DNA from 4 places in the Exiguobacterium sp. S22-S28 genome. Region 1 is predicted to be linked to each of the others. Evidence: riboswitches for the same ligand, from Rfam matches in the RefSeq annotation. Region 1 holds a riboswitch; each other region holds the start of a gene.
What was found. Region 1 has a riboswitch for thiamine pyrophosphate ahead of thiT (energy-coupled thiamine transporter ThiT). Riboswitches for the same ligand answer to the same signal wherever they lie in the genome.
Positions count from the first base shown of each region.

Region 1 (7,363 bases):
GGCTGCAACAGCCGTCTCGCGTGCCACCGTCAAAATTGTTCCTTCTACCGGTTTCATGACCGCTTTATAGGCTGTGTCGACTCCTTTTTGTAAGGCATCCGCAAATTCCTGTGTATCGATCGTTTCTTTTCCTTCGATTGATTTTGAGAAACCGCGGAACAATTGACTTAAGATAACACCTGAATTTCCTCGTGCGCCCATTAAAAGACCACGTGCAAACACCGTGGCAACTTCTGAGACAGAATCGGATGTTGTTTTCGATGCTTCCTTTGAACCCGAAGTCATCGTCAAATTCATGTTGGTTCCCGTGTCACCATCTGGGACCGGAAAAACGTTCAGCGAATCAACGAAATCCGCATTTTGATAGAGATTCGCTGCGCCGTTCTGGATCATCTTGACCAGTTGCGCTCCTGTTAAACGATCTACGCTCACTAAAGTTTCCTCCTCTATTCCCGCCTTAGACATTCGTCAAGCGGACTCCTTGGACAAAAATATTCACAGATGTTACTTCTAAACCAAGTGCCTGGCTGAGTGAGTATTTCACACGGCTCTGGACATTGTTTGCGACTTCTGAAATTTTTGTACCGTAACTCACGATGATATGCATATCGATATGAACCTGTTCCGACGCTTGTCGAACGATAACGCCACGCGCAAAGTTTTCACGTTTGAGCAGTTCAGCCAGTCCGTCTTTGATTTGCGACTGGGATGCCATACCAACGACACCAAAACATTCCATTGCCGCTCCGCCTGCAAGTTGCGCAACGACATCATTGTCTACATCAATTTTTCCATAAGTCGTTTTCATCTCGATCGCCACTTGAGTAGCCCCCTTTATTAATTGTGTTCTTCTCATAATTCTACTATAAGGACCTACTATTGAAAAGTCGCCGTACTGACTATACAATGAATATGTGAAAAATAGTAGCGGTCAAATGAACTTTTACCATCATCCTCATATATTATTTTAAATTTTGAGGTTGTCTGTCAAGTTTTTTTCTTGTCAGCTACTTTTTTTATGTTGCAACCGTCTTAACAGCATGCTAAGATAGCAAAGTGTCTATTAGGACGAACGCAAAACAACATAAAAGGAGGCGGAACACATGGCACGTAAATGCTACGTTACTGGGAAATCGCCGAAGTCGGGAAACAACCGTTCACACGCATTGAACAAAACGAAACGCACTTGGGGAATCAACGTACAAAAAGTACGTATTCTCGTTGACGGTAAACCTAAAAAGGTTTGGGTTTCAGCTCGAGCGCTCAAATCAGGTAAAGTCGAACGCGTATAAGGCGCAGTAACCGGATGGGAATCTTCCCTTCCGGTTCTTTTTTTTGTTCTTTTTTTATTTTTCTTCTAAACTAATTGTCTGAATAATTGAAAACGCTTACAATGAGTGAGCAGTTATTTTTTTCAAGGGGGAAGGGTCAACATGCAGTTAAAAAGAGAAATGACAAGCCGGCATCTCTTCATGATTTCGCTCGGCGGCATCATCGGAACGGGACTGTTCCTCGGTTCCGGATTGACGATATCACAAGCTGGACCGCTCGGGGCAGTACTCAGTTACATCGTGGGTGGGACCATCATGTATCTGACGATGTTATGTTTAGGAGAAATGGCCGTCCATATGCCGGTCTCCGGATCATTCCAGACGTATACGACACGGTTCATCGGACCAGGCATCGGTTTTGCGGTCGGTTGGATTTACTGGCTCGGTTGGGCTGTCACGGTAGCACTCGAAATTACGGCAGCCGGAAGTCTGATGGATCGATGGTTTCCGGATACACCCATCGTCATTTGGTGTGCTATCTTTACCATCATTTTGTTTGGTCTCAATGCTATATCTGCAAAAGCCTTTGGGGAGGCTGAATTTTGGTTTTCGAGTCTGAAAGTTCTCGCCATTCTCTTTTTCATCGTGCTCGGGGGAGCCGCTTGGTTTGGCTGGATTGATATGACGGCAGCCCGTCCGGAGAGTTTGTTCGCCAACTTTACCTCAAATGGATTATTTCCGAATGGTGCTATTGGGGTGTTGACGACAATGATCGCCGTTAACTTTGCGTTTCAAGGTACGGAATTGATTGGTGTCGCTGCAGGCGAGTCAAACGACCCCGAAAAATCAATTCCAAAAGCCATCCGTAATACCGTCTGGCGAACATTCATCTTTTTTGTCCTCTCGATCACAATCGTCGGTGCCTTGATTCCCTATGAAACAGCAAGCGGAATCAGCAGTCCGTTCATCATGGTATTTGATGCCATCGGAATTCCTTATGCGGCTGACTTGATGAACATCGTTGTCTTGACTGCCCTATTATCCGTCGGAAACTCAGGATTGTATGCGGCGACACGGATGTTATGGTCGATGTCACAAGAAGGCATGATCTCAAAAAAACTGGCAATCGTCAATTCGCGGGGTGTGCCGATGCGGGCGTTGTGCTTTACGATGTTATTCGCCATGTTATCACTCCTGACCGCCTTTTTTGCGGAAGACACCGTCTTCATCTGGTTGTTGTCACTCGCAGGACTCGGGGCGCAGGTCGGATGGATTTCGATTTCTGCTTCACAGATCGCCTTCCGTCGCCAATTCATCAAGGACGGACACTCTGTTAGCGAGTTGAAGTTCAAAACACCGTTCTTCCCGGTCTTACCGATCATCTCGTTTTCTTTAAACATGCTTGTCCTGATCAGTCTTGCCTTCCAAGCGGATCAACGGATCGCCTTATATATCGGTGTCCCCTTCTTCCTCTTGACATGGGCGTCTTATCATTGGTTCGTCAAAGGAAAACATCTCGCTGCCCAAACGGAACGACAAGCAGCCAGTTCGACCTTAGAGCCATAATCAAAAAGAACGTGACCGGCTTCGGGATTGATTCCCTGGCCGTCACGTTCTTTTTTAGTCATTTTTTATTGATCAGCCAGACTTCGTAATACGATTACTTCACCCGTGTGGACCGTGACATCGGCGATCTGCTGATCCGTCCATTCATTGCTGACGGTTAAGGAACCGCCGACGGGCACGTCATGATCGGTCAGCGGATACTTGACACCTCGAAGCGTCAAACGCGTCGGAACGAGTGGGATGAAGGACAGGTAATGATACTGATCCGCCTTGATTTGATAATGTCCTTCCTGTAAGAAACGCACCTCTTCGCGCTTCGTCATAAGACGCGCTGTCGGGAACTGTTTCAATAGATAGACGTTTTGCAGGGTCATATCCAGTCGACCACCTGTCGCCCCGAAAATCAACACGTCCGTCACTTCATACCGTTCGCTGACATGACGCAAAGCGAGTTCTAAATCGGTTTCATCTTTTTCAGCCGGATGAATCACCGCCCCTTCCGGCGTATATCCGAGCGAATCAAAGTCCCCGATTGCCAAGTCAAACGTGAGACCTTGTTGCACTAGCGTAGCGACACCGCCGTCGACAGCGATGACCACCGTATTCTCATCGATAAACGGCGTCAGGGACGGTACGTCCTCGACCGGTCCTGCTGCGACGATTACAGCGCGCATCAGACACCTCGCGCCGAGTACCGGAGGAGTCGTGGCGCCGTCGTGAATAAGAGCCCTGCGACAATGCCGCATAACAGGTACGATGGAACCATGTACGTCGCATTGTAAATCAAGGAGTACGGTACGACCGGACTACCTTCCGCGTATTCAGCAAAGAAGACGATTCCACTGATGACATGGCAGACATACCGTAATCCGGCACCAAGGAACGTTGCCATCAAAACGATGGCCATCAAACGTCCGTTTTTCCCAGCCGCTGCCGCCTTTTTGACTTGACGGGCAAATAAACCACTCAGTCCAACAACACCAAATGCAATCGTATAATCGAGCAACGGTTGGACGACCGTCAAGATTTGCGGCGCGAACATCAGCTGAATCGTTCCGACGAGAGCTCCTGTCACGACACCACCCACGACGCCGTGACGGAACGCCATCACAAAAATCGGCAGCATCGCTAAGCTGACAGAACCTCCTTGGGGCATCTTAAAGGGAATCAATAAATCAAATACCACCCCGAGACTTGCAAAAATTGCAATTTCCATTAACATTTGTAGCCGTTTCATACTTGTTTCCTCCTAAAAATAAAATCGCAGGACGGCAAAAAGGCAGTACGACGGACGCCGTACTGCCTGCGTGCGCCACATCCCTACGTCCGTCTGAACGGAACAGGTTCGAAGGGTTAAAGTCCAATCACTTCTCTCAGCCGCTTGACGCGACACCCCTTGCGGTCTTCATTAAGTTTTGTTTGCCTTTTTATTATACGTGAGCGGCACTGCGAATACTAGTGATTGCTTCCGTATAATCGGGTGCATTGTAAATGGCGGATCCGGCAACAAGGACGTTCGCCCCGTTTTCGATGCACAGCTTCGCTGTCTCCGCATTCACACCACCATCAATTTCAATTTCAAATGTCAGCCCACGCTCTGCCTTTAGGTCTGCAAGTTGCTTCAGTTTCGTCATGACACCCGGCAGGAAGGCTTGACCGCCAAATCCAGGATTAACCGTCATCAACAAGACCATATCGACCTCTTCTAAGACATGTTCAATCGTCGTCAGCGGTGTATGCGGGTTCAGAACAACCCCCGCCTTCGCACCCGCTGCTTTGATTTGCTGGAGGACACGATGCACATGGTTCGTCGCCTCAACATGGAAGGTCACGATGTCAGCACCTGCTGCAACAAAAGCTTCCACAAAGTTTTCCGGCCGATCAATCATTAAATGAACGTCGAGAACCATGTCTGTTTTTTGGCGTAAACTGCTTAAGACCGGTAAACCAAAGGAAATGTTCGGGACAAACTGACCATCCATGACATCAAAATGAATATAGTCGGCGCCTGCCGCCTCGACGGCTTTGACGTCCCGCTCCAAGTTTGCAAAATCTGCTGATAAGATTGATGGTGCAATTTTAATCATCTCAATACCTCCGGGCTCGATTCTTGATTTCCTCTACAAACATACCATAATTCGTATACCGTGAGAGCATGATTTCGTTCGCTTCAACCGATTCTTTGACGGCACATCCCGGTTCATTCAAATGCAGACATCCCCGATATTTACAGTCGTCTTGCAAAGCGACGAATTCAGGAAAACACCAACGCAATTCTTCGAGTTCCATTTCATGCGGGAAATCGAGATTTGAAAAACCTGGTGTATCTGCGATCAACCCTTCACCGAGCGGAATCAAGGTGACATGACGTGTCGTATGTCGACCGCGTCCAAGTGACTTCGAAATATGACTCGTCTCAAGAGCCAATGAGGGTTCGAGCGCATTGAGCAACGAACTTTTCCCGACACCGGATTGTCCCGCCAGTACGCTGGTCTTATCTTTCAGCAAGGGGCGGACGAGCTCCACTCCGACAAGCGTCTCGCTCGAAGTCTCAACGACGGGGTAGCCGATTTTTCGGTACGCCGCGATAGCTTCTTTTACCGCCTGTTCGGTTGTCCCTTGCAACAGATCCATTTTCGTTAAAATAATGATCGGTTGGATGTCCTTCGCTTCAATCAGTACAAGAAACCGGTCAAGCAGATGGGCAGAAAAATCGGGTTCCGCCGCTGAGACAACCAGTAGCGCTTGATCGATATTCGCAACCGGTGGTCGGACCAAGAAATTTTGACGTTCCTTTACTTCCAAGATGTAGCCGGTCTCACTTTCGATGTGTAACACAACCTCATCGCCTACGACAGGACTGATCCCACGTTTTCTGAAATTACCGCGTGCGCGTGACCGAATTTCTCCTTGAGGTGTCATGACATCATAAAATCCACCCTGCAGACGAATAATCGTCCCGTCCCGGTTTTCTTCGATTCGACTTTCTGCCATCCTGTGCACTCCTTTTTTCAGCATAACGCTGCTTACTCTTGTGATTTTGCCTGATTATACGTAATCGTTTTTGCCCGGTACACTTCATCATCTTTGTAAATCGTAATCTTGCCTTCGTCACCGGGATCAATCGTCAACGGAACATCAAATGTCTCATCTTGATCAATCGATTCTTCGATAACCGTTCGCTTTCCTTTCGCATCTTCCGTCTCGATCCGAACAATTTGGCGCGGAGCAGGTTCTTCGTCCTCACTAACCCCGTCATAGACTACTTTTTCCGGGAAAGTCGCTGTCACGGTTTTTTCTTCTTCCCCGCGAGAAATAAAGACGGTGACGGAATCGTTCGGTTCCACCTGAGCACCCGCCTGTGGATACTGTCGAATGACTTGATCAAGTTTAACGTCGCTTGAGTACTCTTGCTCAAATGTTCCATCAAGACCCATTTTATCCAAATATGCTTTGGCATCGTCACTCGATAAATCAGTCAAATCTTTTAACACAAACGTCGATGATCCGTTTGAGACGGTAATGGTAATGGTCTGTTCTTTTGCAATGACTTCCGTTCCTGCCGAAATCGACTGGCGAATGACGTTGCCGCGACTGATATCTTCTGAATCTTCACGTTCAACATCTACTTTTTTAAATCCGCTGTCCTTCAGGATGGCAATGGCTTTTTTCTCCGTCTCATCCGATACATCCGGCACCTCGACTGGGTCGCTTCCTGTCGAGACGATCAAATCCACTGTTGAGCCTTTTTTGACCGATGCCTGTTCTCTCGGAGATTGACTGATGACCAGTCCTTCGTTTACTGTATCGCTTGCCCGTTCCGTCGTTTCGACGACAAAACCGATTTTTTCAAGCGACGTTTCCGCTGCATCTGCGTCTTTTCCCGTCACATCCGGCACCGTAACAGTGGGATCGGGCCACATCGCAAAAGTCGTCGCCGCTCCTCCCATCACCAAAAGTACCAACAAGACGATCCACCAAGTCCGCTTCTTCTTCTTTTCCGGTTTAGGTGTGACCGTCGCGACTTTCGGGACAGGTGCAGTTTGTTCCATCATTTCATCCGGCAACGACACAGGGCGGAGAACCATCGTTTGCTCCATCTGATCATCCCCACGGATACCTTCATTTGCACGTTCAGTCGACATTGCCGTCACCATATCTTCTTTAAATGCTGCTACCGACTGTTGGCGATCGTGAGGAGCCTTGGCAAGTGCCTGCATGATACAATTTTCTAAAGCTTGTGGCACGGCAGGGTTTAACGACGTCGGACGACGGGCTGTATCTTGTAAATGTTTTAAGGCAACCGCAACCGGCGAATCACCTTCAAACGGAACTTGTCCGGTCACGAGTTCATAAAGAACTGCTCCAAGAGAGTAAATATCGGATTTTTCGTCTGCAAATTTTCCTTTTGCCTGTTCCGGCGAAAAGTAATGCACAGATCCGAGTACAGACATCGTATGGGTCAATGTGGCATTCGACATGGCGACGGCGATTCCAAAATCGGTTACCTTCACCGTTCCGTCTTC
Region 1 is NZ_JBHFFC010000005.1:88,636-95,998, forward strand. Features, by position in the region: gene ACHA8N_RS01260 (DAK2 domain-containing protein) at 1-432, opposite strand, end outside; gene ACHA8N_RS01265 (Asp23/Gls24 family envelope stress response protein) at 458-820, opposite strand; gene rpmB (50S ribosomal protein L28) at 1,104-1,292, shown strand; gene ACHA8N_RS01275 (amino acid permease) at 1,434-2,837, shown strand; gene ACHA8N_RS01280 (thiamine diphosphokinase) at 2,903-3,511, opposite strand; gene thiT (energy-coupled thiamine transporter ThiT) at 3,511-4,074, opposite strand; TPP riboswitch at 4,138-4,244, opposite strand; gene rpe (ribulose-phosphate 3-epimerase) at 4,268-4,924, opposite strand; gene rsgA (ribosome small subunit-dependent GTPase A) at 4,926-5,831, opposite strand; gene pknB (Stk1 family PASTA domain-containing Ser/Thr kinase) at 5,864-7,363, opposite strand, start outside.

Region 2 (7,363 bases), on a different contig from region 1:
TTGAGCGGCATTGCGGCTTGTTTCGCAATCGTCCGCTCGAGTGTCAGACCACTCTTTTGATAAACATATTGCGTGAAGCCCGAAGCATCAAACCCTTTTGTTGTCGTGCCGCCTTCTTTATACGGCGTCCCGATTAATGATGTCGCCAGTTTAGCGATCGCTGCTTTCTTTTTCGCGAGTGCTTTTTCCGACAACGGTTTTTTCGTTTCAACTTTTGTTGGTGTCGCTGCAGATGTTGTGACCGGACTGACCGTCGCTGTCAGCAACAAAGCGGTTAATGGAAGAGCGTAATACGATTTCATAATCAAAACTCCTTTAAGTAGTTGGGATGGATAAGCTGTTCTTACCGTACCATACGAAATGACAAAATAAGCAACAAATTGGATACGTTCACCTAACATTCTTGTAAGGTTCGGTCTGAGGGAACATCGGCTTCAAGTCTGTACGTCCTTGAAGAAGAAAAGACTCCCGTTCCGCGTGCCTCATTTTGAGAACACAACTGGAACAGGAGTCTTTTTTGCGGTTACGTCCGCTGATCAAGCCGGTGACTGACAGCGGTCAAAGCAGCTGCGAGTAAGGCGACGGCACCGCCAACAAGCGCGATATTCATGATCGGACCGTTCGCATAGACGAGTCCACCTAAAGCAGAACCGAAGGCAATCCCGACATTGCTTGCGACCGGCATCAAGGACGCGGCCAGTCCTTTTGCTTCCGGGTTAAACTTCTCTGCCAGGTCGATCAAATAAATTTGTGTTGATGTCGTCAATAAAATCGACATCAAGGACATTAAGGCAATATTGATCAGACCGAGCGAAACGGACGCCGTCGTCACATACAGGGCGGCGAGTACGATCGCCTGAACGATGAAGACGAAGCGGAGACGACCGATTGGGTTCCGGCTGGCGATTTTCCCGGCTAAGATGTTACTGAAAATCGAGACAACTCCGTACGCGAGTAAAATTGGACTGATCCACGTCGACGGCAATTTCAATTCCAGCTCCAAAACCGGAACGAGGTACGTATAGACGACGTACGTCGCACCGAATCCAAATGACGGGATGAAAAAGGCGATCATGATCCGCGGATTGGCGAGTAGGCGAAGTTGATCGCGAATCGAGCTGGTCGCTGATGATTTCTGGATCGGAACGACTTTGAAGACACCGAGTAACGCAATGACGCCAAGACTGCTCGTCAGCCAAAATGTGGCAGCGTACCCGGCATGCTGACCGATGAAAGTACCGATTGGAACACCGAAGACATTCGCAAGGGTAAAACCGCCGAAGATGAACGACACGGCGACCCCGCGTTTCGCAATCGGGACACTGTCACTGGCGACAACCATCGCAAGCGAAATCAAGACGCCCGTCAAAACAGCCGTCACGATCCGGGTCAGCAATAAGACTTCATAGTTCGGTGCGATACCGCTGCAAACATTCAGCAAAATCCAGACGAAAATCAAGCCAAGCATTAATTTGCGCCGTTCGAGATGTCCAGTCAAGGACATTGTAATCGGTGTCCCGATGGCAAAGGCGATGGCAAAGGCAGAGACAAGCGTCCCGGCTTTCGCGATCGTAATGTTCAGACCGTCTGCGATTTCGGATAAAATACCGACGATGACGAATTCGCTTGTTCCCAGGACAAAGGTCAACATGGATAACGTTGCGATCAACAGCCAGTCGGTTTGACTCAAACGAGTCGATGATGATGACATATACATTCCTCACTTCTGGCGCCTGTGCGCAAAAAAACTATCGTTTATCAGAATAGCATGATTTGCACCGGGCGAAAACCGGATTTAGAGGAAGAAGGAAAAGAAGCATTATTGCGAATAGCATGTCAATTTCACTTGGTAGAGATTCGGGTATACTGAAAAGGTAAAGACGACTAAAAAACGAGTAAAGGACGTGACGGAACATGCAAGCAACAATTACTTGGAACCACAAGATGGGATTTAGCGGCGAAACCGAATCCGGACATCACTTAGCGATGGACGCGGCACCGGACAACGGAGGCGACAATCAAGCACCACGACCGACGGAGCTGTTACTCCACGCCGTTGCCGGCTGTACCGGCATCGATATCGTCTCGATTTTAGAGAAGATGCGTTTGACGTTGACGTCATTTGAAATGGACATCGAAGGGGAACGGGCAGACGAGCATCCGCGCCGCTTCACGACGATTTCGATTCATTACCGGCTCGAAGGCGACTTACCGGAAGACAAGGTCCGTCGGGCGATTTCGTTGTCAAAAGACAAATACTGCTCCGTCTCCCAATCGTTGAACGCAGAAATTGAAGTCTACTATTCAATCAACGGCGTCCGAAACGAGGAACCGATTTGAAGCTGTTTTTCCCTGTTGTCTTAGCAACTGTCCTGCTGTCCGGTTGTGCCGACGAGACCGCGAAACCGGACGAACCGGCACCGAAGCAAGCCGAAGAAACAAAACAGCCGAAACCACAAAAACCGGAGCAACCGTCCGCCCGGGAACAAGCGGAAAATGAACTTAAGCAGACGGTCTCTCAGATGTCGACGGCAGACAAAATCGATCAACTGCTCTACATCGGTGTGGCCGGAACGGTATTGACGGAAGCGGATCGCCGGCTGTTGCAGCAACATGCGCTGGGTGGGGTGTTGTTACTCGGCGGTAATATCACGTCATCCGACCAACTGAAGGCGTTGACGGCTGACATCACCGAAGCGCAAACATCGGATCAACGGGCATTCGTCGGTTTTGACGAAGAAGGCGGACGGGTCAGCCGGGTTCCGGACGTACAACTCAAACTGTCGCCGAGCCTGACATATGGTCAAAAAAATGATCCGGAATTAATGGAAGACGTCGGGCAGACGCTTGGCTCCATTTCCCGTTTTTACGGATTCAACATGGATTTTGCACCGGTCCTTGACGTCAACAGTAATCCGGCGAATCCGATCATCGGCGACCGGTCGCTCAGTGCGGATCCAAAACAAGTGGCACGACTCGGTGTGCCATTGATGCAGGGGATGAAAGCGGAAGATGTCGTCCCGGTCGTCAAACATTTTCCGGGACACGGGGATACGACCGTCGACTCGCATGTCGGTCTGCCGCGGGTCGATGCGACGAAAGCGGAACTTGAGCAGACGGAGCTGGTCCCATTTCAACAAGCCGTCAAGGCCGGGGCGGAGATGGTGATGGTGGCGCATATTCTGTTTCCGGCACTCGACAAACACCTTCCGTCCTCGTTGTCCGAAAACGTCATGAACGATGTATTACGGGAGGAACTGAAGTTTGACGGTGTCATCATCACGGATGATCTTGTGATGGGGGCGATCACCGAGCAATACGGTTTGGCGCAGGCTGCCAGTCTTGCTCTCGAAAACGGCGCGGATATGGCGATGTTCTCGACACCCGGAGCGTACGCGTCCGTTCACAAGGAAATCATGGCGCGGATCAAACAAGGGAAATTGTCGGCAGCCGATCTCAACCAGAAAGTCATGCGGGTCTTACGCTTAAAACAAACGTATGACTTGTCACAAACGAAACGTGTCGACGAATACCAACGCTTGATTGAGCAGGTCAAAGCGGTCGAATCGAACATGCGACACTAATCAAGGGTAGAACTAATCGGACTACCCGTGGTAGACTACAGACGTACCACACAAATAAATATCTACACTAGGGGAGTCTCGCAGCAGACTGAGACGGAAGTATCCGGACCCTTTGAACCTGATCTAGTTCGTACTAGCGGAGGGAAGTGGTATCCGATCATCTATCGAGGGAACGCCAAGCGTCGCCCTTTTCGTAGGACCACTCCATCAGTTCATGGGGTGGTCCTTTTTCGTGTGGAAAGGAGGGGGAACGATGTCACATTTACACCTGATTACAACCGGACGCGACAGTAAGGAAGTGCTGGAACAGACCCTTCCGCAGCTCGCACTGTCCGTCGATCGCATCCACTTACGGGAGCCAACCTGGTCAGTCCGGGAATTGGTTTCCTGCATTGATACGTTGCTCGACCAAGGAGTCCGCGCAGACCAGTTGGTTGTCCATGACCGGCTCGATGCTGCACTCGTTACCGGCACGACCGTCCAGTTGACACGCCGCAGTCTGTCGGTCGAGCGTGTCCGGGCACAGTTTCCGACGATTTCCATCGGTCAATCGGTTCACTCGCTGACCGAAGCGATGGTGGCGGAACAAGCCGGCGCCGATTACGTGATGTACGGTCATATTTTTGAGACGGATTCGAAACCCGGTGTGGCGCCACGGGGGCTCGATGCATTACAGCAAGTCGTCGACTGGACATCGATCCCGGTCATCGCCATCGGCGGAATCAAACCGGAAAATCTGTCTGATGTCTTAACGACTGGGTGCAGCGGTGTTGCCGTCCTGTCCGGAATTTTGGGACAAGCCGATCCGGCGGAAGCAACCGGACGGTTCCGGGCGGTGATTGGACGATGAAGCAACCGGATGTATTGATCGTCGGTGCCGGTGTCATCGGTTTGACGCTCGCGTATGAGTTGCTACAGCGGGGGCAAAGTGTTCACATGCTCGATCAGTCGGCAGTCGGACAAGGCGCGACACGGGCAGCAGCGGGGATGCTCGCGACGGACGAAGAACTGTCGGAACCGCTACATGCGTTAGCGGCAGTCAGCCGCGTCCTGTATCCGCAGCTTGTCCGCCAATTGTTCGACGAGACCGGATTGACGAGCGGCTATCTCGAACTGCCGTTTCAGCTGCGCCAGGCAAAGCAAACCGTCCAATTTGAACGGGTCGGTCAAGTCGATCCTCCGTTGCTCGTCCGCGCGTTACGGCAAGCGATTGAACAGCGGGGTGGCGTGATTGAAGAACAGGTAAGTGTCTTGCGTCTTCTGCGGGACAACGAGACGGTAACCGGGGTGGAGACAAGCCGGGGACAACAGGTTGGACAGCAGGTCGTCATCGCAGGCGGACGAGGGTCGGAATCGTTGTTGCAAACGATCGGGATTCCGATTGACACACTTCCGGTCAAAGGCGAGTGTTTGTCTGTCCGTCTCGCAACCGGTCGACTGGAGCAGACCTTGTTTCATGAGACAGTGTATCTCGTCCCGAAAGCAGACGGACGGATTATCATCGGCGCAACGGAATACGTTGGTGAGGAATCGACGACGGTCAACGCGGGCAGCGTCTCGGACCTGTTGGCGGCAGCAATTGACGTGTATCCGCCGATCCGTGATGCGACACTGGTTGACATCTGGTCCGGTGTCCGGCCACAGACCCGTGACGGGTTACCGTATCTTGGACGGGTCAAAGGGATTGACGGTTTGTTGGTCGCGACGGGACATCACCGGCACGGCATCTTGCTCGCTCCGGTGACAGCGCAAGTCCTCGCCGATTGTGTCATGAACCGAAAACCGGAAGTCGCGCTGGAGGCGTTTTGTTGCAGACGACACAAGGAGGAAAATATATGCAGATCCGATTAAATGGGAAAGACTATCCCCTGGCGGAACAAACGAAGACGTTACACGACTTGATTCAGCAGTTGAACATCGATGAAGAGGTTGTCATCATCGAACAAAATCATCAAATCATCGACCGGTCCCGGTATATGGACACGAACGTCCAATCCGGTGATGTCGTTGAAATCGTTCATTTTGTAGGAGGCGGATAACATGTTAGAAATTGGCGGAAAAACATTTGCATCACGATTATTACTCGGAACGGGAAAATACCCGGACGCTGAGACGCAACAACAAGCGGTCGAAGCATCGGAAACGAACATTTTAACGTTTTCCGTCCGGCGTCTCGATGTCTTTGCGAAGGAACAGACGAATCCACTTGCGGCACTCGACTTAAGTCGTTATGATCTGTTGCCGAATACGGCGGGCGCAAAAACGGCGGAAGAAGCCGTCCGGCTGGCCCGGCTCGCCCGGGCATCCGGCATGTGTGACATGGTCAAAGTCGAGGTGATCGGTTGCGACAAGACGTTATTGCCGGATCCGATCGAAACCTTACGGGCGGCAGAGGAATTAATCAAGGACGGTTTCATCGTCTTGCCGTATACATCGGATGATTTGTTGCTCGCCCGTCGGCTCGAGGAACTGGGCTGTCACGCGATCATGCCGGCAGCGTCACCAATCGGTTCGGGTCAAGGGATCTTAAATCCGCTTGCGCTCAGTTTCATCATGGAACAGATGACGGTCCCGGTCATCGTTGATGCGGGGATTGGTTCACCGGCTGACGCGGCTTACGCGATGGAGCTCGGTGCCGACGGTGTCTTGCTGAATTCTGCGGTCGCCCACGCCAACGATCCGATCAAGATGGCACAGGCAATGAAACTAGCGGTTGAAGCCGGGCGTCTCGGTTTCGAAGCGGGACGGATCGAGAAAAAACGGTATGCGACGGCAAGCAGTCCGACGACTGGAATCAGCCGTCCATGACGGACCGCTACAGCCGCCAAATCCGCTTCCGTCCAATCGGCCAGGGCGGACAAGATCAACTGGCTGAGCGCCGCGTCGTCATCATCGGTCTCGGTGCGCTCGGAACAGCCAGTGCGGAACAGCTCGTCCGGGCCGGTGTCGGACGGGTGACCTTGATTGATCGCGATTACGTCGAGTGGAGTAATCTTCAACGGCAACAATTGTACACGGAACAGGATGCCCGGGAACGGTTGCCGAAAGCAGTCGCAGCCAAACAACGGCTTTGCGAAGTCAATTCGACGGTGACGATCGAAGCGATTGTGGAAGATGTGACGGCGACGAACATTGAACGACTCGTTGCGCAGGCGGATTTGATCATGGATGCGACAGATAATTTTGCGATCCGGATGCTGATCAATGATGTCGCAGTGCAACGGGAGATCCCTTGGATTTACGGAGCGTGTGTCGCCAGTTACGGTATGACATACACCGTTTTACCGAAGGAGACGCCTTGTCTGCATTGTCTGCTGAATCATCTGCCGCAGCAACAGGATACGTGCGATACTCGGGGCATCATCAGTCCGGCCGTCCAACTGGTCGCCTCGCATCAAGTAACAGAAACGCTGAAACTGTTGACGGGTGCGAAAGCTGCACTGCGTCGGACGTTGTTGTCGTTTGATCTTTGGACGAATCAGCAGAGTCAGATTGATGTCACGTCCTTAAAACAAGCAGCCTGTCCTTCGTGCGGCGACGCTGCCGTCTATCCTTATCTCAACGGAACGCCGCTCCAATTCATCACGTTGTGCGGTCGGGACACGGTGCAAGTCCGGGGAGAAGGGAAACGGGATTTGGTTCGGCTGGAAAACGAGATACTGGCACGCGGGATGAAAAGTCAACGGAACCCGTATTTGCTGATGTTCGAGACGGAGCAGCACCGGATTGTCGCCTTTGCCGACGGGCGGATCTTGATTCACGGGGAAGCGGATCCGGAA
Region 2 is NZ_JBHFFC010000026.1:103,018-110,380, reverse strand. Features, by position in the region: gene ACHA8N_RS07210 (C40 family peptidase) at 1-302, opposite strand, end outside; gene ACHA8N_RS07205 (MFS transporter) at 524-1,717, opposite strand; gene ACHA8N_RS07200 (OsmC family protein) at 1,915-2,340, shown strand; gene nagZ (beta-N-acetylhexosaminidase) at 2,337-3,584, shown strand; TPP riboswitch at 3,644-3,746, shown strand; gene ACHA8N_RS07190 (thiamine phosphate synthase) at 3,838-4,434, shown strand; gene ACHA8N_RS07185 (NAD(P)/FAD-dependent oxidoreductase) at 4,344-5,435, shown strand; gene thiS (sulfur carrier protein ThiS) at 5,420-5,623, shown strand; gene ACHA8N_RS07175 (thiazole synthase) at 5,625-6,392, shown strand; gene ACHA8N_RS07170 (ThiF family adenylyltransferase) at 6,389-7,363, shown strand, end outside.
Region 2: another riboswitch for thiamine pyrophosphate. It lies ahead of ACHA8N_RS07190 (thiamine phosphate synthase); the one in region 1 lies ahead of thiT (energy-coupled thiamine transporter ThiT).

Region 3 (7,363 bases), on a different contig from region 1:
TGGCAGGCGGAACTCACGCGATTTGCCCCGACGAGAACGGTCCATCTGTTGACCGGAGCGCGGAAGCACCGCTTGGACCAAATCGAGACAGTACCAGCGGACGGGATTTTTCTGATTTCCTATCCGGCGTTACGAGCTGACATAGAGGCGCACCAGACTGTCGAATACGACGTCGTCATTTTCGATGAGGCACAACATCTGAAGAATCCGGCGTCACAAACCGCTGTCCGCTTGCGCCGTCTTCGGGCGAAACGTCGGTTTGCCTTGACCGGAACGCCGCTTGAAAACCGGACCGATGATCTCTGGTCGATTTTTCGGGTCATCTTCCCTTCCTTGCTGCCGGACTTACAAACGTTTCAAACGTGGTCGCATGACGAGATCAAACGATTCATCCGACCGTTTTTGATGCGGCGGACCAAAGATGAGGTGTTGCAGGATTTACCGAAGAAGCAGATTGTCCATCACTATACAGACCTTGGTCCGACACAGAAAAAGCTTTATGCCTCCTACTTATCTAAACTGCAACTGGAAACGTTGCGTCATTTGGATGAAACGAAACGTGAGGACCGGATCAAGTTGCTCGCCGGTTTGACCCGCTTACGGCAGATTTGTTGTGATCCGGCGTTGTTTGTCGAAGATTATACAGGCGAATCCACAAAACTCGAACGTCTGCTGACGTTAATCGAGGGAAAATTAGCCGCCGGACACCGGATCCTGATTTTTTCCCAGTATACGAAGATGCTGGCTCGGATTCGGGAACGACTGGCAGCACGACAACGTGCCCACTTTCTACTGACGGGTGAGACACCGGTTGAGGATCGGGTCGCACTGTGTGACCGGTTTAATGCCGGTGAAGTCGATCTCTTCCTGATTTCCTTGAAGGCCGGCGGGACCGGTCTGAATCTGGCGACGGCAGATACCGTCATTTTATACGACAGTTGGTGGAATCCGGCCGTCGAGCAACAAGCGGCTGATCGGGCTCATCGATTGGGACAGCAGTCGCCGGTCGAAGTGATCAAGCTATTGATGACCGGGACGATCGAGGAAAAGATGGCGGAATTACAAGATCGCAAAGCGACGATGATTGATGCCGTCCTATCGGATCAGAAGCCGGATGTTTTAACGATTCGTGAACTCGTTCGTCTGCTCGATCCCCCCTCTTTTGTCGATTCAGCAGGTGATTAACCACACAAATCAAAGAAAATCTTAAAAAAATGAAGGACCTTCAATCCGTTGTCTATCAACAGGTTTGAAGGTCTTTCGACAATCAAATTCAGAAAAAAGGTTTTAAGTTTTGAAAGACAGGGGTATATCTACATTAGCACCGTACAATACGGTCGCTTTTCAATTATTGTTTCTCAATATCAGCGTAATGACCTGGGAGAGAAATGCTACTTACTCACTTCGTTTTTCATTTCTGAATGAAATCCAGTTGAACTAGCATTTAGCGCATGAATTTCTGTTGGAACCTATTGTTCCACTCCTACATTCATTACCTTTTGAGGGCTATACCAAATTCAAGGGGGAAATGAACATGTCAGTAACATTAAAAGTAGAAGAACGCGAAGTACGCCCACGCTCACTTAGAAAGCAATTACGTCATGAAGGAAAAGCTCTTGGTGTCGTGTATGGCTACAAAGTGGAAAGCACACCGATTTCATTCGACGAAAAAGAATTGGTCAAAGTTGTCCGTGATCACGGCGAAAACGTCTTGGTTGCTCTTCAAATCGGCGGTAAAAAGGTCAACACGTTGATCAACAAACTCGATATGGACATCTTTACACCAACAATCAAACACGTTGAATTCATCGCTGTTAAAATGGATGAAGAAACAGAAGTCGAGACGGATATCGTCCTCGTCGGCGAAGCAGCTGGCGCGAAACTTGGCGGATTCCTTTCACAAACACTCTTTAAAGTAACAGTTGCCGCAACACCAGATAAATTACCGGAACGCATCGAAGTGGATGTAACGGAACTTGCAATAGGAGATTCGATTACAGTCGCTGATCTTCCGGAAGAAAAAGATTTCCGTGTCGTCACAGAAGGTGACATCCAAGTTGCAGCGGTCGTTGAATCGACACTTGAAGCTGAACTTGAAGAAATCGAAGAAGCAGAAGCTGAGGCACAAGCGGCTGATGCGGATACAACGACAGACGATTCAGAACAAACTTCTGAAGAGCAAGCTGAAGAAAACAAAGAAGGTAAAGAGTAATCTTTTCTCCCCTCCCCTCGTGGAGGGTTTTTTATGCATATTGACAAGTCGCGGCGACAGCCGTACAGTGAAGAAGGTATACATCATTAACACATCCACTAGGGGAGCCCATTCGGCTGAGACGATTTACTTCGGACCCTTTGAACCTGATCTAGTTCATACTAGCGTAGGAAAGTGGAGCGGAATCCTCGTGCTCTTTTTCTGCATCCTGCAGGTTACACGACCGCTCTCTTTTCATAGAGGGCGGTCTTTTTTGTGGTTTCTTTGTGGATGTGCATTCAAAGGAGAAGTGATTATGAACAGTTGGAAAATGAAAGAAATCATCGTCATGATGATGCTCGCCGTGGCTTGTGGTGTCCTCTACTTAGGGTGGTCGACGTTATGGTTGCCGATCTCGGCCATCTTCGGACCGGTCGGAGCAAACTGGATGTTCGGCATCTGGGTCATCGCCAGTCCCCTTGTCGCCTACATCATTCAAAAACCAGGCGCGGCATTGATTGCAGAAGTCGTCGCCGCTGCCGTCGAATTGTTTACGGGGAGTCACTTCGGTTTATCGGCGCTGTTGATTGGATTTGCACAGGGAATCGGAGCCGAGATTGCCTTTGCCGTGTTCGGCTACCGGACATTTAATACGTTCACCTTGATGTTGTCCGGTGTCTTTGCCGCCGTCGGAAGTATGGTCTACAGCCTCATCGTGAATGGATTTGCCTATTATACGACGACGACACTGCTGTTGACGTTTTCTCTGCAACTCGTCAGCGGAGCATTGCTCGGTGGATTGCTTGCAAAACTAATCGTCGACGCGCTCGTTAAAACCGGGACACTGAACGGTTATGCGATCGGACGGCAACGGAAGCAGCGTGCCGCATGATGCAGTGCGCGCACCTGTCCGTCCGTTATCCAGACCAGGATTCCGCGGTCTTACACGACTTGACGATTACGATCCAAAAAGGAGAAACGACCTTACTCGTCGGTCCAAGCGGCAGTGGCAAGACGACCTTTTTACACGTTCTTGCCGGTCTGTTGCCGGACACGATTGAAGCAGATGTCACCGGTCAATGGTCGACCGAGGGAGCGGTCGGGATTTTGTTCCAACAGCCGGACGATCAGTTTTGTATGCAGACGGTCGGAGCGGAAATCGCCTTTAGTCTCGAGAATCGGCAGATCGCTCGCAGTGAGATGGAGGAACGCATCCAGTTGCTGCTGGCGCGAGTCGGACTTGATCTTGCCTTGACGACACCGATTGCCGAATTGTCCGGTGGGATGAAGCAACGGCTCGCGTTGGCCTGTGTCCTCGCCCTTGAACCGGATATCTTATTACTGGACGAACCGACGGCACAACTCGACCCGAGTGGTCAACGGACGATGATGCATCTGATTGAAGAATTGCATCATGATCCTGACTTGACGCTCGTTCTGATCGAACATCAGCTCGATCAGTGCGTGACGTTTGCCGACCGGGTACTTGTCTTTGAAAGTGGTCGCTTGTTGCTTGATGGCACGCCATATGACGTGTTTCATCAACAGCGGGACGTCATGACGGCGCTTGACATTGCGATGCCGCTCCTCTACCCCTACGGACTTGAGACCTTACCGGAACTGTCCGGACAAGCCTGTCATCTGAAGAAACGTCCGGTTGAACGTCGAGCGGTTGGAACGGAGCGGACATTTGAGCTGACGCGTGTCCGTGTCAAACGAGGGAAACGGACGATTCTTAACGATTTTTCATGGACGGCCTTTTCCGGTCAATGGATCATGCTCGTCGGACGCAACGGGGCTGGAAAAAGCACGGTCCTTGAGACACTGGCAAAATTGCTTCCGTCCCAAGGCGATATCCGCTTATTCGACACCCCGCTTCGGAGATGGTCGGACCGGACGTATTATCAACAAGTCGGCTTTGTTTTTCAACAACCGGACTTCCAGTTTCTTAAACAGACGGTCACGGACGAACTTGCCATCAGCTGTGCCGTCTTTGATCCGGAACGGGTCCAGACAGCCTTGTGTCACTATCGACTGACCGATGTCGCCGATCAGTCTCCCCTCGCGCTCAGTCTCGGACAAAAAAGACGGTTGAGTGTCGCAACGATGTTACTGGAACGAAAAGCTGTTTTGTTGCTCGATGAACCGACCTTTGGACAAGACGCTGAGACGACGGCACACATCATCGACGTGTTGCATCAAGCCCGGGAGGCAGGAACGACCGTGATCATGGTGACGCACGACATGGAGCTGGTCCACCGTTACGCCGACCGTGTTGTCGTCATCGGCGAGGAGCGTGTCCAGTTTGACGGGACGCCGCTGGAGTTGTTTCAGGAAGAAGCACTTTTGGAACAAAACCAACTGTTCCGTCCGGTATCGTTTCTGTATCAACGACTTGAGGAGGTGAAACACCGTGCAGGAAAACGACACACCGCTCGCGCGTATTAATCCGGCAGTCAAGCTCGGCACGCTCCTCTATGTGATGGTGTTGCTGATTACGACGTCGAGTCTGCAGGTGACGTTTGCCTTATCAGTACTTGCTGCCGTCGGGGTCTGCAGTTCCGGTTGGCGTTTGCGGACGCTCCTTCTGCGCTTGGTTCCCTATGGTCTCTTGTTTTTGTTGACGTTTTGGATGATGGCGGCGTTTGGCAAAGGCAGCACCGAACTTTGGACGTTCGGCTGGTTTCGGATTACGGAAGAAAGTCTCGATCATGCCTGGTTGATTGCGACCCGGATGCTCGCTTTTGTCTTCTTGAGCTTGACGTTCGTTGCGACGACCGATCCGACACGGTTCGTCATGAGTCTGATTCATCAGTGCCGCCTGCCGGTTCGTCTGGCCTACGGTTTTTTAGCCGGTCTTCGCTTCATTCCGATCTTTCGGCAAGCGATCCGGACCATTCGTCAAGCCCGGCGTGTCCGCCGGCAACGGTCGATTTGGCCCTGGCAAACGTTTTTTGACATCAGTCTGCCGCTCTTTACGACGAGCATCATCCGGTCGGAACAGATTGCGATTGCGATGGAAGCGCGTCAGTTCCAAACGAACCGGACGTATTATGTCCGACCAATCGTCACCCGCTTCGATCTGTTGTTTTTTGGTCTCGTCAGCAGCATCGCGACGTCGCTTCGTCTTTTTGTCTGACCGGCGGGAGATTACTTCCCGCTACATCAGGGAAATACCATCTCAGGTGTAAAGAAATCAAAAAAGTGGGTGAACGTCGTGAAACGAATCATTTTAGTAGGTGCGGGTCATGCGCATTTAGAATGTATTAAACAAGGCAGTCATCCGGATGTCGACTGGATCGTCATCAATCCTTCACGTTATCAATATTATTCCGGGATGTTCTCGGGTTTGGCGGACGGGACCTATACGCTCGATGAGACCCGGATTGATGTCAAAGCGTTGTGTGAGCGCCACGGGAAGACGTGGATCGAGGACCGGGTCACTCGGATTGACGCAGCGAATAAACAGGTGATATGCCAGTCCGGACAGATTCTGTCGTATGACATCGTGTCGTGTAACATCGGCTCGCGTGACTGGGAGATTGCCGGTGCACCGCGTGTGACGATAAAACCGAACTACCGGATTGATCAAGCGCTCGAGGTGTTCAGGAATGCCGTTTCCCCTGTCATCGTCGGCAGTGGCGCGGCTGCAGTCGAGATGGCGGCGTCTTTTCGGTCCGCCGGCAGTCCGGTGACGCTGATTCACGAGGAACCCTTGCTCGCAGGTCATCCGGCTGGTCCGAAGGTTGCGAAACGGCTTGATCAACTGGGCGTCAAACGAATCGTCGATCGGTTTGATACGCTGGAAGGTCAAACGGCGTGGTTACAATCCGGTCAGTCGCTCGAGACGGATGCCCTGTTATTTTTAGGCGGTGCCCGTGCGAGCAAACTGTTTCAAGAATCGGATTTGTACTGTGACGCGCGGGGTTTCCTGCTCGTCCATGAGACATTGCAGGCACTGGAGGATCCGTCGATCTTTGCCGTCGGTGACTGTGCGACGCTGACCGCGTATCCGGACACACCGAAAAACGGGGTGACGGCCGTTCGCCAGGCACCGGTCTTGTTGACAAACCTACTTCGGTTCGTGAATCAAGAGCGCCTGATGACGTTTCGACCACAACGGCGTTATTTGACGATCCTGGCCCTCGGCAGTAAACAAGCGACATTACTGTACGGGCGTCATCATCAGACCAATCATCTCAGCTGGTGCCTCAAACAATGGATTGACGAGCGATTTATCAAGAAGTATACAAACTAAATCTTGCTGATGAAACGAACAAAACCCCATCTGCTTCTCCCGGAGGAAAAGCAGATGGGGTTTTGTATCCTTTACAGTTAGACCGTTTGGTTTGATTTGACGTATGAAACCAGTGTTTCCGTGAATTTTTCACGTTCGTCGAGGAACATCCCGTGTCCGCTCTCTTCAAATACTTCGAGGCGTGAACCTGTAATGTTTTCGTGCATGACTTCCGCGAATTCAAACGGGCAGACTTGGTCTTTTTTACCGTGCATGATAAGCGTATCCACCGTAATCTTCGGCAGACCGTCGCGTAAATCTTCATCACGTAAGGCAATCGCCGATTGGATCGTTCCGTGAGACGAAGCGACGACACTCAAATTATGGAACCATTGTTGAAGCGGCTCCGGATGTTCTTTCGCAAAGAAGATTTCCCCGAATCCTTTCAGCATCGACGGACGATCTTGCTTCGTATCTTCGATCAACGCATCGACTTCGTCTTTTGTCATCCCGTACGGGTAACCGTCGCGTTGTGTGAAGACCGGCGCTGCCGCTCCTGCGAGAACCAGTTTCGAGACTTTCGACTCGCCGTGGTTCAAGAGATATTTCAAGGCGATGCCGCCGCCCATCGAGAAACCGAGCAAGGTGACGTTCGTCAACTGCAATTGTTCGATGACTTGGTTGATGTCGGAAGCCATCGTTGTGTAATCATATCCGCTGGCTGGTGCGTCTGATTTTCCGTAGCCCCGGTAATCGACGCCGATATAGCGGTATCCTTCTTCAAGAAGGCGGTTTTTCTGATATTCGAACATATTATTGTTTGCTGGCCATCCGTGTAATAGAACAACCGGTTGTCCTGATCCGATATCTTCTACATAAATCTTCGTTCCATCGACTGCTTGAATAAATGTACCCATTTCTGAAAAACCCCCATT
Region 3 is NZ_JBHFFC010000025.1:56,309-63,671, reverse strand. Features, by position in the region: gene ACHA8N_RS06085 (DEAD/DEAH box helicase) at 1-1,185, shown strand, start outside; gene ACHA8N_RS06080 (50S ribosomal protein L25/general stress protein Ctc) at 1,535-2,212, shown strand; TPP riboswitch at 2,303-2,402, shown strand; gene ACHA8N_RS06075 (ECF transporter S component) at 2,508-3,083, shown strand; gene ACHA8N_RS06070 (ABC transporter ATP-binding protein) at 3,080-4,639, shown strand; gene ACHA8N_RS06065 (energy-coupling factor transporter transmembrane component T family protein) at 4,605-5,330, shown strand; gene ACHA8N_RS06060 (NAD(P)/FAD-dependent oxidoreductase) at 5,409-6,449, shown strand; gene ACHA8N_RS06055 (alpha/beta fold hydrolase) at 6,527-7,345, opposite strand.
Region 3: another riboswitch for thiamine pyrophosphate. It lies ahead of ACHA8N_RS06075 (ECF transporter S component); the one in region 1 lies ahead of thiT (energy-coupled thiamine transporter ThiT).

Region 4 (7,363 bases), on a different contig from region 1:
AAAATGACGGGAACTCCATCAAATGGGAAGAAGTCATTTTCGGATCAAAAGATGTCGGGGATCTTGTGAGTCGTGTTTTAGCAGGAAAATCGATTTCACAACAAGATGATAAAATGATTACAGATTACCAAAATACGCAAAAGAAATTGGCAGCTGCCCAACAAGAATTAAAAGATAAAAAAGCTAAATTAGTAACAGAAAAGCAAGAGTTGAAACGTCAACAACAAGAACTTGAGAAACAAATCAAAGAGCGAAACAAACGTTTAAAAGAACTTCGTAAACAAAAAAAGAAATTTGAAACACAGTTGATGGACGCAAAAGAAGTTCAACAAATTTTGATTGCTCAAGAAAAAGCCATCGCGGCTGAAAAAGCAGCGCGCGAACGTGAAGCACGAATTGAAAAAGAGCGTCAAGCACAGGCAGCACGTGAAGCGAAAGCACGTGCAGAAGCGCAGGCTGCTCAAGCAGCGGCAGCTAAAAAAGCAGCGTCTCAACAGCAAGCGGCTGAAGCGGCAGCGGCGAAAGCTGCTGCCAAAGCAAATCAAAAATCGTCTGCTTCGACAGGGTCAACGAAACAATCGGCACCCGCTGTTTCAACACCAACGCCTGAACCAGCACCGACTCCAGCACCATCATCCTCTTCTTTGTTCATTCATCCAACGAGTGGATCGATTACACAAGGATACGGTTCAGCAAGCGGGTCAAACGGTTATTCATTCCATAATGGGATCGACTTTGGAGCACCGGTTGGAACACCGATTGTCGCAGCAGCAACAGGAACAGTCATTACAGCATCAAGCGGTGGTCCATACGGCAACCACGTTATGATTGCACATCAATTAGACGGTAAAACGTACACAACGGTGTATGCGCATATGAGTTCGTTAAATGCACATGCCGGTCAACGTGTCAGCCAAGGACAACAAATCGGCGCACTCGGAAGTACAGGAAATTCAACTGGCCCTCACTTACACTTTGAAATCCATGTAGGTGGATACAGCTACAGTGCTTCAGGTCCAGCGAATTCGGTCAACCCAATGTCGATGTTATAAAAAGGAGAAGAACGTTTGCTACGGCAATCGTTCTTTTTTTGTTCTTTTCCAGGTTTTTAAAAGGTATATTACAAAATAACGCTTTCACTTGAAATATAAATGAAATTTTATTGAAACGATTACGGTGCTATAATCAATCTCAGACAGAATTACTTTGGATTAAGCACTTTTCAAATAAGAAATCATACATAAGTGAGGACATTGAATATGCTGAAAAAATTGCTTTCAACTGTTTTACTAGGAACATTACTTTTGTCAGCTGCACCAAGTGCAGGGCATGCTGCGACGATCAAAGAGAAAAAATCACAGAATGCAGCGGAACAACGCCAACTAAAAAAAGCAATCAAAAAACAAGAAGCTAAAATTTCAAAAGAACAACGTGAAATCAATAAAATCGATGCTGCAATCAATGAGAACATCTTTCGGATTTCAGAAAAAAATAAACAAATCGAGCAATTGGGTCTTCGCATTAAAGAAATGGAAGCGGAAATTGTTCGATATGAAGAAATGTTGAAGCGCCAAGAGGAATTACTAGGTGATCGTTTACGGGTGTTACAAGAAAATGATGGGAATTCCATCAAATGGGAAGAAGTCATTTTCGGATCAAAAAATCTAGGTGATTTGTTCAGCCGTGTTATGGCAGGTAAAAAAATTGCTGAGCAGGATGACAAGATGATTTCTGCCTATCTTGAAACTCAGAAAAAATTAGACGAGATGAAGCGTGATCTCGTAGCGAAAAAAGAAGAGCGTGTCAAAGAAAAACAAGTACTTTTGGTTCAAAAAAAGCAGTTGAAAAAGCAGATGAAAGAACGAAGTGCCACTTTAAAAAAATTACGCAAAGGTAAAACGAAATTTACGACCAAGCTCTTGGATGCAAAAGAATTACAAGCGACATTAGAAGCTCAGGAACGGGCCATTGCTGCGGCAAAAGCAGCTGCAAAGGCAGCGGCAGAAAAGGCTGCAGCTGAAAAAGCGGCGGCTGCACGTGCAGCAAAAGAAGCGGCGAAGTCGCAGGCGAAGAATGAAACAAATGATGCTGTCCCTGTTGTAAGTGTCCCGAGTGGTTCAGCTAAATTCATTCGACCGGCTTCCGGCAGTGTGTCGCAAGGGTTCGGACCGGCAAGTGGAGCGAACGGCTATACGTTCCATAACGGCGTAGACTTTAGCGGTCCAGCAGGATCACCGATTCGTGCAGCTGCATCAGGAACGGTCATCACAGCTGGGAGTGGCGGACCTTATGGAAATCATGTCATGATTTCACATTTTATGGATGGTCAAGTTTATACAACGGTTTATGGTCATATGAATTCGTTGTCTGTCCGTGCGGGTCAAACCGTCTCGCAAGGTCAATCCATTGGGACTTTGGGCAATACGGGTAATTCAACAGGACCACATCTTCACTTTGAGTTACATGTCGGTGGATACCAATACAGTGCGACAGGACCGGCTAATACAGTTAATCCACTCGGATATTTATAAAAACGAGCTGTGGCTCGTTTTTTTTTGAGGGCTGTGCTACAGTGGTAAAGAATTTAATTTAAGAGCAACTAGGGGAGCTGGAGGAGTCCGGCTGAGAGGAAAACCATTCTGTTTTCGACCCTGTCACCTGAACTGGATAATACCAGCGTAGGAAAGTTGAGATCGAAGACATGGAAGATTCAACCGTCTGAGCGGTTATTCATGGCGTCGTCTGCTTTTTTACAGCGGACGGCGCTTTTTGTCGTCTGTTTTCTTTCCTTAGATTTGCTCACACGAAAGTGAGGAAGCGATATGAAACATGTACTGACGATTGCAGGATCTGATTCCGGTGGTGGAGCGGGAATCCAGGCAGATTTAAAAACATTCTCCGCCCTTGGTGTCTACGGTATGAGTGTCATTACAGCAATCACTGCCCAAAATACGTTAGGAGTCCAGGCGGTTGAAGATGTGTCGCCGGCGCTCGTCGAGGCGCAACTCACCTCAATTTTTTCAGATATTCGTGTGGATGCCGTCAAAATCGGGATGGTCTCGAATCAAGAAACCATCCACGTCATCGCGCAACAACTCAAGCACTGTCAAGTTCCGATCATTTTAGATCCGGTCATGGTCGCGAAAGGCGGGCATGATTTACTGCAGACGGATGCAAAGCAGGCATTGATGGAGGAACTGTTACCGCTCGCGACACTCGTGACACCCAATATTCCGGAAATCGAGCGGATGATCGGTTACCCGGTTCAATCGATCGAGGAGATGCGGCAGGCCACAATCGAGTTGTCTAAACAACGGGTGGATTCCGTGTTGCTGAAAGGCGGACATTTGGAAGGGCAACAAGCCACGGATCTTTTATACACACAAGGTCAACACCATTTCTTTGAGCAGGAGCGTCTAGATCGTCTGCATACACACGGGACAGGCTGTACGTTGTCAGCTGCGATTGCAGCACGCCTTGCGTTAGGGGACTCGCTTACCGACAGTGTAGCCCATGCCAAGCGGTATGTGACGGAAGCGATTCGTCATGGTTTTGCGCTTGGGCACGGGATTGGACCGACTCATCACTTTTATCAAAATTAGGCGAGAATACGCCCACTTCTAAACGTTAAGGGCGAAGCCCTAGTGAAAGTGGGAGATGAATCGCCAGCCTGCTTTTCGGGTATATTCTCTTTGAAGGAGGTGAAAAATGGTGTTGAAGCACAAGGCCTACAAATTCAGAATCTACCCCACAAAAGAGCAGGAAATCCTGATCGCGAAGACGATCGGGTGTTCGCGCTTCATCTTCAACCACTTCTTGGCGAAGTGGGATGAAATGTACAAGACCACTGGAAAAGGACTGTCCTATGGTTCTTGTTCCAAAGAAATTCCTGTGTTGAAGCAGGAGTTCGACTGGTTGAAGGAAGTGGATAGTACCTCTGTTCAGATCAGCGTCAAACATCTTGCTGATGCGTTTGACCGCTTCTTCAAGAAGCAGAACGAACACCCTCGTTTCAAGTCCAAGCGCCATCCCGTCCAGTCGTACAAGACCAACATCCAAGGCAAAAACCAGCTTCCTGAAGTATCGATTGGATGCAACAAGCTCAAACTTCCGAAGCTGAAATGGGTTCGTTTCGCCCACTCGAAGCAGGTCACAGGACGGATCTTGAACGCCACGATCCGACGTAACGCTTCAGGCAAATATTTCGTCTCTCTGCTCGTCGAGCAGGAGATCAACGAACGGCCGAAGACCGGTTCATCCGTCGGCGTCGACGTCGGACTCAAGAACTTCGCCACCCTCTCGGACGGCACGGCATACAAGAACGACCGTTACTTCCGTTCGCTTGAGAAGAAACTGGCGCGCGAACAACGTAAGCTCTCCCGCCGTCAACACATCGCCTTGAACAAGAAAGTGAAGCTGTCCGAGGCGAGAAACTATCAGAAGCAGAAACGGAAAGTCGCCCGTATCCACGAGAAGATTGCAAACAAGCGCACCGACTTCCTGCACAAGGTATCGACCGAGATCGTCCAAAGCCACGACGTCATCGGCATCGAGACCTTGCAGGTGAAGAACATGCAGAAGAACCGCAAGTTGAGCAAGTCCATCTCGGACGTCAGCTGGTCGGAGTTCTTCCGCATGCTGGAGTACAAGGCAGACTGGTACGGGAAGACCGTCGTGAAGGTTGGCAAGACCTTTGCTTCGAGCCAATTGTGCTCGAGTTGCGGACATCAACACAAAGACGTAAAACATCTTGGCTTGCGTGAATGGAAATGTCCGAGTTGCGGGATCCATCACGACCGGGATGTGAATGCAGGACTGAATCTCAAACAAGAAGCTGAACGCATCTTAGCTTCTTCAACCGTCGGGACGGCGGGGTTAGCCTGATCAATTTTCGACCGGTAGGTCGGATAACTCAGGAATCCTCCACCTCTGAGCAAAGCGTAGGTGGAGGTAGTTCAAGAATTCTGGAGGGAAAATCATGTTACGAACCATTGAGGAAAAAAAACCATTAATCCATCATTTGACGAATACGGTGACCATTAATGATTGTGCCAATATGACACTTGCACTCGGCGGATCTCCTGTCATGGCAGACGATTTGTTGGAAGTCGAAGAGATGGTGGCACTTGCCGATGCCGTCGTGATCAATACAGGGACGCTGAATCCTGCGATGCGCGAGGCGCAACTGTTGGCAGGTAAAACCGCCAATCGTTTAGGGAAACCGATCATTTTGGATCCAGTCGGAGCAGGGGCGACTACTTTACGAACGGATTTTATGAAGGAACTGATGCAACAGATTCAATTTACGGTGATTAAAGGAAATGCTTCAGAAATCAAAACGTTACTTGGGCAGGCGACGACAACAAAGGGAGTCGACGTCGCCGAAGGAGAATCGCTGGATTTTCATGCAGTCCGGGCGTTTGCAGCCGAATCCAATCAAGTCATCGTGGTCACAGGACCGGTTGACTTCGTAACGGACGGACAGCACGAGCTTCATCTTGATGTCGGAACGAAACGGCTCGGTCAAGTGACGGGGACGGGATGTATGACCGCTTCTTTGATTGCGACGCTGTTAGGGGCCGGTTATGCACGTTTTGAAGCTGCTGCTTTAGGAACCTATTTGATGGGGAAAGCCGGAGAACAGGCGGATGAGAAAAAAGGAATTGGCGATTTTCGGACCGGTTTGTTTAATGCCGTCAGCTTGATGACAGAGGAGACACTCCGGGAGGTGCACTTTAATGAAGCCTGATTATTTAGTGTATGCCGTGACGGATCCACGTCTTCAATCCAGACCTCGGCTGGTCGAAGCAGTGGAAGCGACGATCAAGGGCGGAGCGACGATCGTTCAATTGCGGGAAAAAGAAGCCTCCGGAAAGGAATTTCTAGAAGCGGCCACTCAACTGAAAGCACTCGCGGACCGGTACAGGATTCCGTTTATCATCAATGACCGGATCGATATCGCGCAGCTCGTGCAGGCAGGACTGCACATCGGACAGGAAGACATTCCGTTATCTGAAGCCCGTCGACTCTTGCCGACCGCTACAATCGGTGTCTCGGTCTCGACAGTCGAACAAGCAATCTCGGCTGAACAAAATGGGGCGGATTATCTTGGTGTCGGTTCGCTTTTCCCGACTGCAACTAAAAACGATGCGACGTTCATGTCGAAAGAGACATTGCATGCAATCCGGCAAGCGGTTGAGCTTCCGTTAGTCGGGATCGGGGGCATCACGCTTGAAAATGTTTCAGAAGTAGGGGTGGCAGTGGATGGATTTGCCGTCGTCTCCGCATTATTTGCCCAACCGGATGTCGAACGGGCGACGAGAGAATTTAAAGAAGCCGCCAAACAGGTGCATCAGAGCGTTTCAGACAGGGTATAATCACTGGAGAGGTGATATACGTGAAGTGGCAGTCTATTCGATTTCGGGGACGGTGGATTCGATATAAAATCGAACCACAAATCATTCGAGTCGAAAATCGTGGGAAGTATCATTTAGCAGCAAGTTTGTTTCCTTTTCCCAATCGATATTCGTACCAATTAGCCGTACTGTTAAAAAACAAATACCAACAAAGGTATAAACGATCCTTATTGATTCAAACCAGTTCGATTGCGACAGAGATTTGGGGGCATACTCACCTAGATCTTTTTTACCGGGGGATGTTACGGTTGCCCTTACCCCGTCAATTACGCACGCGCTATCAAGAACGTTTACAAAGTACCGGTATCATCGATATCGGAGTTCGTGCGATTGACAACAATCGGATTGTTTGGGATATCGGAAATTTTTTAGGGGGATGGCTGCTGTATGCCGTTTCGAGACGAAACCGACAGAAAACGAAGTAAAAATATATCCGATGCACAAAAGAATCAAAGCCCGATTTCTCTGCTCCGTTTGGATAGAGAATCGGGCTTTGATTTTGTATTGAAATGGATTTCCTTGCATTTCTTTAAAAACGATGGTGCAATGAAAAGGAAAGAGGTGATGGTAGTGGAGGCACCCCGCTGTGAAACAATTGCCATTGATCGAGCACGTGCGGAAGAAATCGGAAACGTCGTTGATACGATTCCTACAACAGACATTGGGAAGTTATTTAAAGTACTGTCGGATGCGACCCGTCTTCGGATTGCCTACGCTTTAACGGTAGAAGTGGAGCTGTGCGTCTGCGATGTTTCCGCTTCTGTTGACTGTTCGATTGCAACAGCGTCGCATCATTTACGGACCTTGTTAAAGCAAGGATTGGTCAAGTATCGAAAAGAAGGGAAAGTTGTCTATTACTCTTTAGATGATCATCATGTCTCGTCCCTTGTTCATTTAGCGATGGAGCACGTTAATGAAGGAAAAGCGTTATCGACTGAATGACTCAA
Region 4 is NZ_JBHFFC010000013.1:3,480-10,842, reverse strand. Features, by position in the region: gene ACHA8N_RS03155 (murein hydrolase activator EnvC family protein) at 1-1,052, shown strand, start outside; gene ACHA8N_RS03150 (murein hydrolase activator EnvC family protein) at 1,260-2,531, shown strand; TPP riboswitch at 2,592-2,702, shown strand; gene thiD (bifunctional hydroxymethylpyrimidine kinase/phosphomethylpyrimidine kinase) at 2,823-3,602, shown strand; gene tnpB (IS200/IS605 family element RNA-guided endonuclease TnpB) at 3,712-4,884, shown strand; gene thiM (hydroxyethylthiazole kinase) at 4,979-5,749, shown strand; gene thiE (thiamine phosphate synthase) at 5,739-6,377, shown strand; gene ACHA8N_RS03125 (hypothetical protein) at 6,398-6,841, shown strand; gene ACHA8N_RS03120 (metalloregulator ArsR/SmtB family transcription factor) at 6,987-7,358, shown strand.
Region 4: another riboswitch for thiamine pyrophosphate. It lies ahead of thiD (bifunctional hydroxymethylpyrimidine kinase/phosphomethylpyrimidine kinase); the one in region 1 lies ahead of thiT (energy-coupled thiamine transporter ThiT).